Regions from separate parts of the Photobacterium sagamiensis genome, predicted to be linked through region 1. Evidence: riboswitches for the same ligand, from Rfam matches in the RefSeq annotation. Region 1 holds a riboswitch; the other holds the start of a gene.

The links. A riboswitch is a leader RNA that binds a small molecule or an ion and turns the genes downstream of it on or off. The one in region 1 is predicted to bind lysine.
Region 2: linked by a shared signal. The riboswitch ahead of L4D76_RS16370 (Na+/H+ antiporter NhaC family protein) and the one ahead of dapA (4-hydroxy-tetrahydrodipicolinate synthase) in region 1 are both predicted to bind lysine.

What each region holds. Positions count from the first base shown of each region.
Region 1 is NZ_JAKJSP010000056.1:29,174-33,393, forward strand. Features, by position in the region: gene L4D76_RS23005 (PLP-dependent decarboxylase) at 1-1,017, opposite strand, end outside; gene L4D76_RS23010 (2,3,4,5-tetrahydropyridine-2,6-dicarboxylate N-succinyltransferase) at 1,017-1,787, opposite strand; gene dapA (4-hydroxy-tetrahydrodipicolinate synthase) at 1,772-2,698, opposite strand; lysine riboswitch at 2,788-2,958, opposite strand; gene L4D76_RS23020 (DUF1800 domain-containing protein) at 3,311-4,220, shown strand, end outside.
Region 2 is NZ_JAKJSP010000032.1:79,847-84,066, forward strand. Features, by position in the region: gene L4D76_RS16360 (lytic murein transglycosylase) at 1-254, shown strand, start outside; gene L4D76_RS16365 (H-NS family histone-like protein) at 669-1,064, opposite strand; lysine riboswitch at 1,433-1,615, shown strand; gene L4D76_RS16370 (Na+/H+ antiporter NhaC family protein) at 1,714-3,309, shown strand; gene L4D76_RS16375 (thymidine kinase) at 3,488-4,066, shown strand; partial or broken gene L4D76_RS16380 (IS4 family transposase) at 4,128-4,220, opposite strand, start outside.

The DNA.
Region 1 (4,220 bases):
GCAGTCCAGCCCGGTGCAGAGGGCACCATGGATCTGGTAAGAGGTTAGCGGCGAGTCACTAGGTTGCAGAGATTCAACCGGGAAAGCTTGCTCTGTAAGCGCCGGACGTAGCAGGTGCTGGCTTCCGCCTTCAATCACGGCAAAATGGACACCCTGATTATCTTTGATATCGGCAACCTTACTTGCGTAATAACCATAGGGGCCAACCGCATAACGGCCTAATTCCATCCAGCATTCGCCAAGCTGGAATTTGCATTTTAACTGTTCCAGCCCCTGGCAAACCCGCTGCCAGTCTAGCTCTTGCTGTTGTCCGGCATAAGGGATACCAAGCCCGCCGCCTAAGTCGACGACAGGTTCTTGTATTTGCCAGGCATCAAGCAGGGCGTTAAGTTTAGGCATAGCTGCCTGCCAGGTTTGCACCAGAGTATCGGCACAAAGGATATTGCCCCATTGGAAGCAATGCACACCCAACAGCTCAAATTCATCAGGCAAAGTGAAAGTATCAGGCATCCACTGTTCAGGCGTCAGCCCGAACGGGGTAGGGTTACTTCCCCCTAATACATTCATCTTTTCTTCCGGATCTTTCGCCCACGGAAGCTGTACCCGTAGCAGCACCTGAATACGGATTTGTTTTTCGCGGGCGATCTTGGCCAGATCATCTGCCTGCTGGTGGCTTTCAAGTACAAATATACGCACGCCGCGCTCAACAAACTCGGCAAGGTGCTCCGGTGTTTTTACCGGGCCGGTATTTAAAATACGTGATGGATCGACGCCTTGTGCCAATACCTGTTTTAACTCGCCTAGGCTTGCGACATCAAAGCCAAAGCCTCTGGCATCAAGAGCCTGGATGATGGCCGATAACGGATTAGCTTTAACGGCATACCATAACTTGGCCGGCGCACTTTCAAGGCCTGCCAAGTGCTGATCCAGACCGTCAAGATCATAGGCATAAAATGAATGAGGTTGTTGCTTGCTGGCGAGTTGTAGTACCTTGCGAACTTGCTCAGTCAGTGCCATTAACGAAGCGCCTCTTCCAGAACCAGTGAAGCATCGCTACTGTCATCGCGGTATTTGATGATCACCGGACACTGTACGCTCAGGCCCATCTTTTTGCCCCACTCACTGCTGGCCGGGCGGCTGCCTGGAACAACAACCGCGCCTTCAGGGATCGGTGCGCCTTTTGGCAACTGGCATTCATTAATCAGATCATAAACAGCTACTGCAGCTGACAGCGTTACACCCGGTGCCAGTACCGCCCCTTTTTTTACAACAATCCCTTCAACGATCACACAACCGGCACCGATAAAGGCGTCATCTTCGATGATCACGGGTGTTTGACCTACAGGCTCAAGCACACCGCCAATCTGCACACCTGCAGAGAGGTGGACATTCTTGCCAATCTGGGCACAAGAGCCGACCAGAGCATGGCTGTCTACCATCGTACCGCTGTCGACATAAGCGCCGATATTAATGTAGGCCGGCGGCATGATCACAACACCCGGTGCGACATAAGCACCGCGACGAACTGCTGAGCCCCCCGGTACCAGACGAACCTGTTCTTCCGGCGTAAACTGACGTGGATACAGGTTATGTTTGTCAACTGCGCCAGGGTATTCAGGTCCGAAGCTGATCAGTTCTCCGGCTGGAAAAGCGGCTAAGATCCCCTGTTTCACAGCGGCATCGGCGTGCCAGTTACCTTTTGGGTCTTGGTTTGCAGTGCGTATTTCGCCGCGCTCAAGTTGATCAAGTAAAAGCTTCCAGCCCGGGGTTACTACTGATTCAGACATGTTTTCATCCATTGGTATATTGCCGCATCGGCATTTAAAACAGGGGTTAACTCTTGCATCTCTTCCATGTATAGGGGGGGACGCAGTCCAGCGTTATTGAGGCGACCTTGATGTTGCATCAGGGCTTTCACCGGGATCGGGCTGGCGGCACAGAATAAGCTGTTGCTGGCTTGTTGCCATAAGGTCTTGAAGCTTGGAACTGTTTGGCTAAGGCTCTGGCGAACATAGTGTGCAGTGGCTTCAGGCCAGGCGTTGGCGGCCACAGAGACCAGACCGCAGGCACCGGCAGCAACAAAATCGACCAGCAGGCCATCATCACCACAGTAAAACTGTAGCGATGGAGCCGCGTTGCGGTAACGGGTGAAAGCTTCGATGCTTCCGCTGGCTTCTTTCACTGCCCATGTATTGGGATGACTTTCGAGTGAACCCAAGGTTTGCTCATTAAGGGCGACACCGGTGCGTGAAGGTACGTTATAGATCATGCATGGCCAATTGCTGGCATCAAGCAGACTGTTAAACCACTTCAACTGGCTAGCGGCACCAGGCTTGGCGTAAAGCGGAACCGGTATCAGCAGGGCATCGACAGGAAAATCCTGTAAAAAATCCAGCCACTGCATTTGTTGCTGCAGCTGGAAGCCGCCGACACCCACCATGAGCGGTACAGAAAGATCCAGCGCACAGATATGGCGGATCACATCCTGTTGTTCCGTCGGTGTCATTGCTAATGCTTCGCCGGTACTGCCGAGGATCAGGATCCCATTCCCGGCCGCATCTTGCTCTTTGGCTAGTTGGATCAGGGTCGCAAAGTCAATAGACTCATCGGAGTGGAACGGGGTGATGAGCGCCGTCCATAATGTGGTTTGTTGTAAGCGTTCATTCCCGACAGCGGGAATAGAATTTTGATTAGGCATCTCTCATCCGAACTTTTTGATATCAGTTCAGAGAGCTTGGTTTTGCGAAGGCGCCAGTGACAATTAGCCACGTGGGGCGATAAAACACAAACACCAGAAGCTCTCCACCATAGGTGACAGTCCTGAGGATTCAGCCCCAGAAACCGATAAGCCTTGCTTCCAAACGCAAACTTACCTCGGCGTTAATCCCCCTTATCTGCCGTCGAGGGTATTTGGATACCTCGAACAGATCACCTGGTTAACGCACCTCTTCTGATCCCATAAAATATGGGATGGCTTGATTCAAACATCAAACGTGGATAAGTGTCAATAATATTGTGAATATTTATGCAAAGCAACTTTCATCGCCTGTCATGGATAATGAGGACCGTTCCCAATTATCAAATGGCTTTTGGCTCTTGGTGGTAATCAAAATACGCTATCAAGCTCTATATCAGAAGAAGAATGATAACGATAGAAAAGCTATCTGATGTAATTATTGATTGCATGAATCCTTAACCGCCATCAAATTATATACTTCGCTAGTATTTTTAATGTTAGCTTCACATTATTTGTGGCTAGTTAACGATATGCTTATAAATAATCTTATTAAAAATAAGAGTTAGACTATTTATGAAATATTACTCAAGAATAATTTTAGCTCAACAACGATTCGGGTTTGGTGCGGCCTTAGCTAATTCACTACAATCTTATACATTGTCTGCACAAGTTGAAACGGTTCCGTATAAACATGATGCTCTTGCAGGCTTGACTCCGACCAATGATATTATTATTGAAATGGGACATTTTCAGCAGAAAAGGCGAAAATCAAAAAAAAAGCAGGCTGAAAAACAAAAGATACAACAGCAGGAAAATACGTTTTCCAAGCAGCAATATAATGAACAAATCCATGCTCGTAATCTACAAACACTTCACTCACCATTAGACTTCCAAGAGCGTTTAATCCAATTTTGGAGTAATCACTTTGCGATCTCGGTAGATAAGCGAAAGATTAGACCGCTCGCGGCAACCATTGAAAATGATATTGTTCGGAAATATTGGAATGGGAACTTTAAAGATATGCTGATGGGGTCTATCAAGCATCCTGCGATGTTAATATTTCTCGACAATAACTTATCTATCGGCCCGCATTCTAAAGTCGGGAAAAAACGTAACAAAGGATTAAACGAAAATTTAGCCAGAGAGATAATGGAGTTACATACACTGGGTGTGAATGGTGGGTATTCGCAAACAGATGTCACGAGTTTAGCAAAAGCGATTACAGGCTGGACCGTCAGTTTCAATGAAAATCAACCAGGTTTTGCATTCAACTTTTCTATGCATGAGCCGGGAAGTATCTCGTTACTTAATAAGTCATATCCACAAGCTGGAATTAAACAAGGTGAAGCTTGCCTTAATGATTTGGCTTTGCATTTGAGTACAGCCAACTATATTGCGGCAAAATTAGCGCTACATTTTGCGGGGGATGGTCAACAAGATCTCGTTGAGAAACTATCTTCGGCTTTTCTAAAGCATAAAGGTG
Region 2 (4,220 bases), on a different contig from region 1:
CAGGAATAAGCGCATCATTTAAAGGTGTCGAAAAGGAAAAAGCGAGACCTTTAGATGAATGGCAGAAGCTAGGAGTCAGGAAAATAAATGGACAAGCCCTACCAAAGGTTAATATTGACGCATGGCTTATTCAACCTGATGATCAACGAGGGCGTGCATATCTGATTTATGGTAATTATCAAACCCTATTAAGCTGGAATCGTTCGCATTATTTTGCTTTAGCGGTGAGTCATCTCGCAGACCGAATTCGATAACCTTTGATTTTTTGATTTTAAAAAGAGATAGAGCCAGGCATTAATACCTGGCTCTTTTTCGTTGTGTCTGATCGTTTGTCAGCATGTTACCGTTTCTTCTTCATGAGATTTGTTGATGTAAAATTTTCTTTAATTTCAATATCATACGGTTGAGCTGATGAGTAGGAGTAGCCGTGTACGGATAAAATGTTTTTTATCTTGCTAAAAGCTTGTCAGCTCATTTCGCGGGGTTTTTAATGGCTATTATTAACATCATCAATGAGTATTGAGATTATTTGTGGCTGCGTGAATTGTCTGAGTGACAGGTGATTAACCCTAAAGTAGTAGTAGATAGTTATTAAATGAAAATGCTTTTACTGAATATAGAAAGCCCGGCGTGATAGCCGGGCTTTTATTCAACTGGTATACAGCCTATTAGATTTCGAAATCATCAATAGATTGACCGGCATCTAACGCTTTCTTCAATGAACTTGGTGTACGGCCTTGGCCTGTCCACGTTTTTTCTTCACCGTTTTCGTCGATGAATTTATATTTTGCTGGACGTGAAGCACGCTTAGCTTTTGGTGCTTTAGCTAGGCTAGAAAGTAATTCTTCTGGGTCGATACCATCAGCCAGAAGCATTTCACGGTAATGATCCAGCTTTTCGTTACGCTCATTTTCTTTAGCGATATCTTCCGCTTCAGATTCTTCACGTTCAGTAACGACTGTTTGTAGTTTTTCCAGAGCTTCTTGTAGTTGCTCAAGTGTATATTCGCGAGAAAGTGCGCGAAGGCTGCGAAGGTTTAATAGCGCTTTCATTACATCAGACATTTTTATTTCCTGTTAATTTCAAACTTGCCACATTAATAATAGCAGTCAAAAAGCAATATTTATCAATAATAATACTTTTATAGCGTCAGTGCCAAACAATTTATTTGTTTAATAATTAAATAATGTTCGTTTGTCGAATGAATTCTCAATTATGAAAAAATGTAATCACATTTTGGTTTGGAAATATCAACCAAAATGTGATTCATCGCTATATATAAATGTCCGCCATTTCATAATAATCGTATTCAAATTTGGATTTTGTGGTTAAAAACTCACCACTTCGGCAATATTATTCACTATTTGTGTGAAATCTTTCACTTTAAGTTGTTGCAAAAGAGTCGACATTCCGTAGAATGAACCATTCCTTGACTAAGGGTAGAGGCGCATTGTCTATAAGTAGCAAGCTGTAGGGTGATTCCGATGATAGTTTGCGAAAGGAGCCAATGCCGAAGTTAGAAAGGTTTATCAAGCCTTCTTGCTGGGGTTGTCACCAAATAGGGGCAACACTGCCATAGTATAAATTACATTAACTATGGAGCGCTACTGTGGGGTCGGGAGAGGTTTATCTTCTTTCCTTATACTCATCTAATCACGGTTATTCCCGTGTTCAGCAGTAGATCTCCGACCAATATCGGTTGTAGTAGAGATCATGAATATTGTAGATTTTTCCCATTCTTCCATTTCGCTTTTACCGCCTTTAGTGGCATTAGTATTGGCTGTCCTTACACGTAAAGTATTGGTTTCTTTAGGTGTTGGTGTCGTATTAGGCGCACTGTTATTAACCGATTTCTCTGCAGGGGCCACCGCAGATTACTTGTTAACAACAGTCAAAAGCGTATTCATCGAAGATGGTGCCATTAATAGCTGGAACATGAGTATCGTGGTATTCCTGGTTTTACTGGGAATGATGACGGCATTACTGACCTTATCGGGTGGTACACGCGCATTTGCCGAATGGGCACAAACCAAGATTAAAACTAAACGTGGTGCGAAGCTCCTGGCTGCATTTTTAGGTGTTTTCATTTTCGTTGATGACTATTTTAATAGCCTGGCGGTAGGTTCGATTTCTCGCCCGGTCACTGACCGCTTCTATGTTTCACGCGCTAAACTGGCTTATATTCTGGATTCAACGGCTGCACCTATGTGTGTATTAATGCCGGCATCCAGCTGGGGCGCTTATATCATTACCGTTATTGGTGGCATTCTGGTGTCACATGGTGTGACTGAATATTCAGCATTAAGTGCATTCTTGCAGCTGGCACCAATGAATTTCTATGCCGTATTTGCTCTGCTGATGGTTTTTGCTGTTGCTTGGTTCCAAATCGATGTTGGCGCCATGAAAAAGCATGAAGTAGAGGCAAGTCATGGTTATGGGTTCGATGAAGGTGATGATAACAGTCAGGCTAAAGATCTGAATGATGAGCTGGAAATCGAAGAAAGTGAGCATGGCCGTGTTGCTGATCTGGTTATGCCGATTGTGATTCTGATCCTCTCCACTTTCTTCTTTATGATTTATACGGGTTATCAGGCTCTGGAAGCGGATGGTATTGCGTTCAATATTCTGGGTGCTTTTGAAAATACCGATGTGGGTAAATCGCTATGTTACGGTGGTTTCTTTGGTTTGGTGTCGGCGCTTATTCCTGTCTTGCGTCAGAAAATCCCGATGGCTGAGGTCGTGAAAACATTGTGGATCGGTGCTAAATCGATGTTTGGTGCCATTCTGATCCTGTTGTTCGCCTGGAGTATCGGTAGCGTAATCGGCGATATGGCGACCGGAAAGTATTTGTCTACGCTGGTACAAGGCAATATTGACCCAACGATGCTACCCGTTATCCTGTTCTTGCTATCAGGTATTATGGCGTTCTCAACAGGAACTTCTTGGGGTACTTTTGGTATTATGTTACCGATTGCAGGTGATTTATCTGCCGCGACAGAGATTGCTTTGCTATTGCCGATGTTAAGTGCGGTTCTGGCAGGTTCGGTTTTCGGTGACCATTGTTCTCCGATTTCTGATACCACAATACTGTCTTCAACCGGTGCTCGTTGTCACCATATTGATCATGTATCGACTCAGCTACCTTACGCGCTTTCGGTCGCTTTGGTGTCGGCCATTGGTTTCTTGGTGCTGGGCATGACGGGTTCACTGGCAGTGTCATTTATGGCCGCAACCATCACATTTATTGTGGTTTGTGTAATGCTATCGTGGCTCTCTCGCCGCCCAATAGGTGCTACTGCAAACGTATAACAGATCCATAATCTGCGATGAAGCCTGCGATGTTTTCGCAGGCTTTTTTTTATCTTGCCAAGTGATTTTGAGTTAAAAGCGATGCATCTGCATTCCTTATTTTCTATGCGGGATCTCCTTTCATTTCCGTGCTAATTTCTGTAGCATTTCGGCAGTTTTTCAGTCTTTGGGGAGCCTCATGGCCCAGATGTATTTCTACTACTCAGCAATGAATGCGGGTAAATCGACGACATTATTACAATCATCTTTTAATTATCGCGAACGCGGTATGTTACCGGTGATCTTCACCGCGGCGATTGATAACCGATTTGGTCAGGGCAAGGTCAGCTCTCGGATCGGTTTACAAGAAGATGCGGAGTTATATACTCGCGAAGATGATCTCTGGGAAAAACTGCAAGCCTTGCACCGTGAATCCAAAATTGACTGCGTATTGATTGATGAGTGCCAGTTCCTGACAAAAGATCAGGTTTACCAGTTAACCGAAGTCGTCGATAAACTGCATGTGCCGGTATTATGTTACGGTCTTCGTAGTGATTTCCGTGGTGAGCTATTTGAAGGTAGCCGATATTTGCTTTCATGGGCCGATAAGCTGGTCGAGCTTAAGACGATTTGTCATTGTGGCCGTAAAGCAAATATGGTGATCCGTCAGGACGAGTCTGGTCAGGCCATTGCTGATGGTGATCAAGTTGAAATTGGCGGTAATGACCGTTATGTTTCCGTTTGTCGTAAACACTATAAAGAAGCATTGGGTCGTTAGAACAGGTTTCGGCTCAGGAAACAGGTTTGAATAAAAAAAGGAAGCGTAAGCTTAATGCCGTTCACTTAACGTGAGCGGCATTGTTTTTTCTAACGGGATATCGGTTTTTTGAGCACTTCAATACTCTAGGGTAACTTCGTTCTCTTCTAGCAGG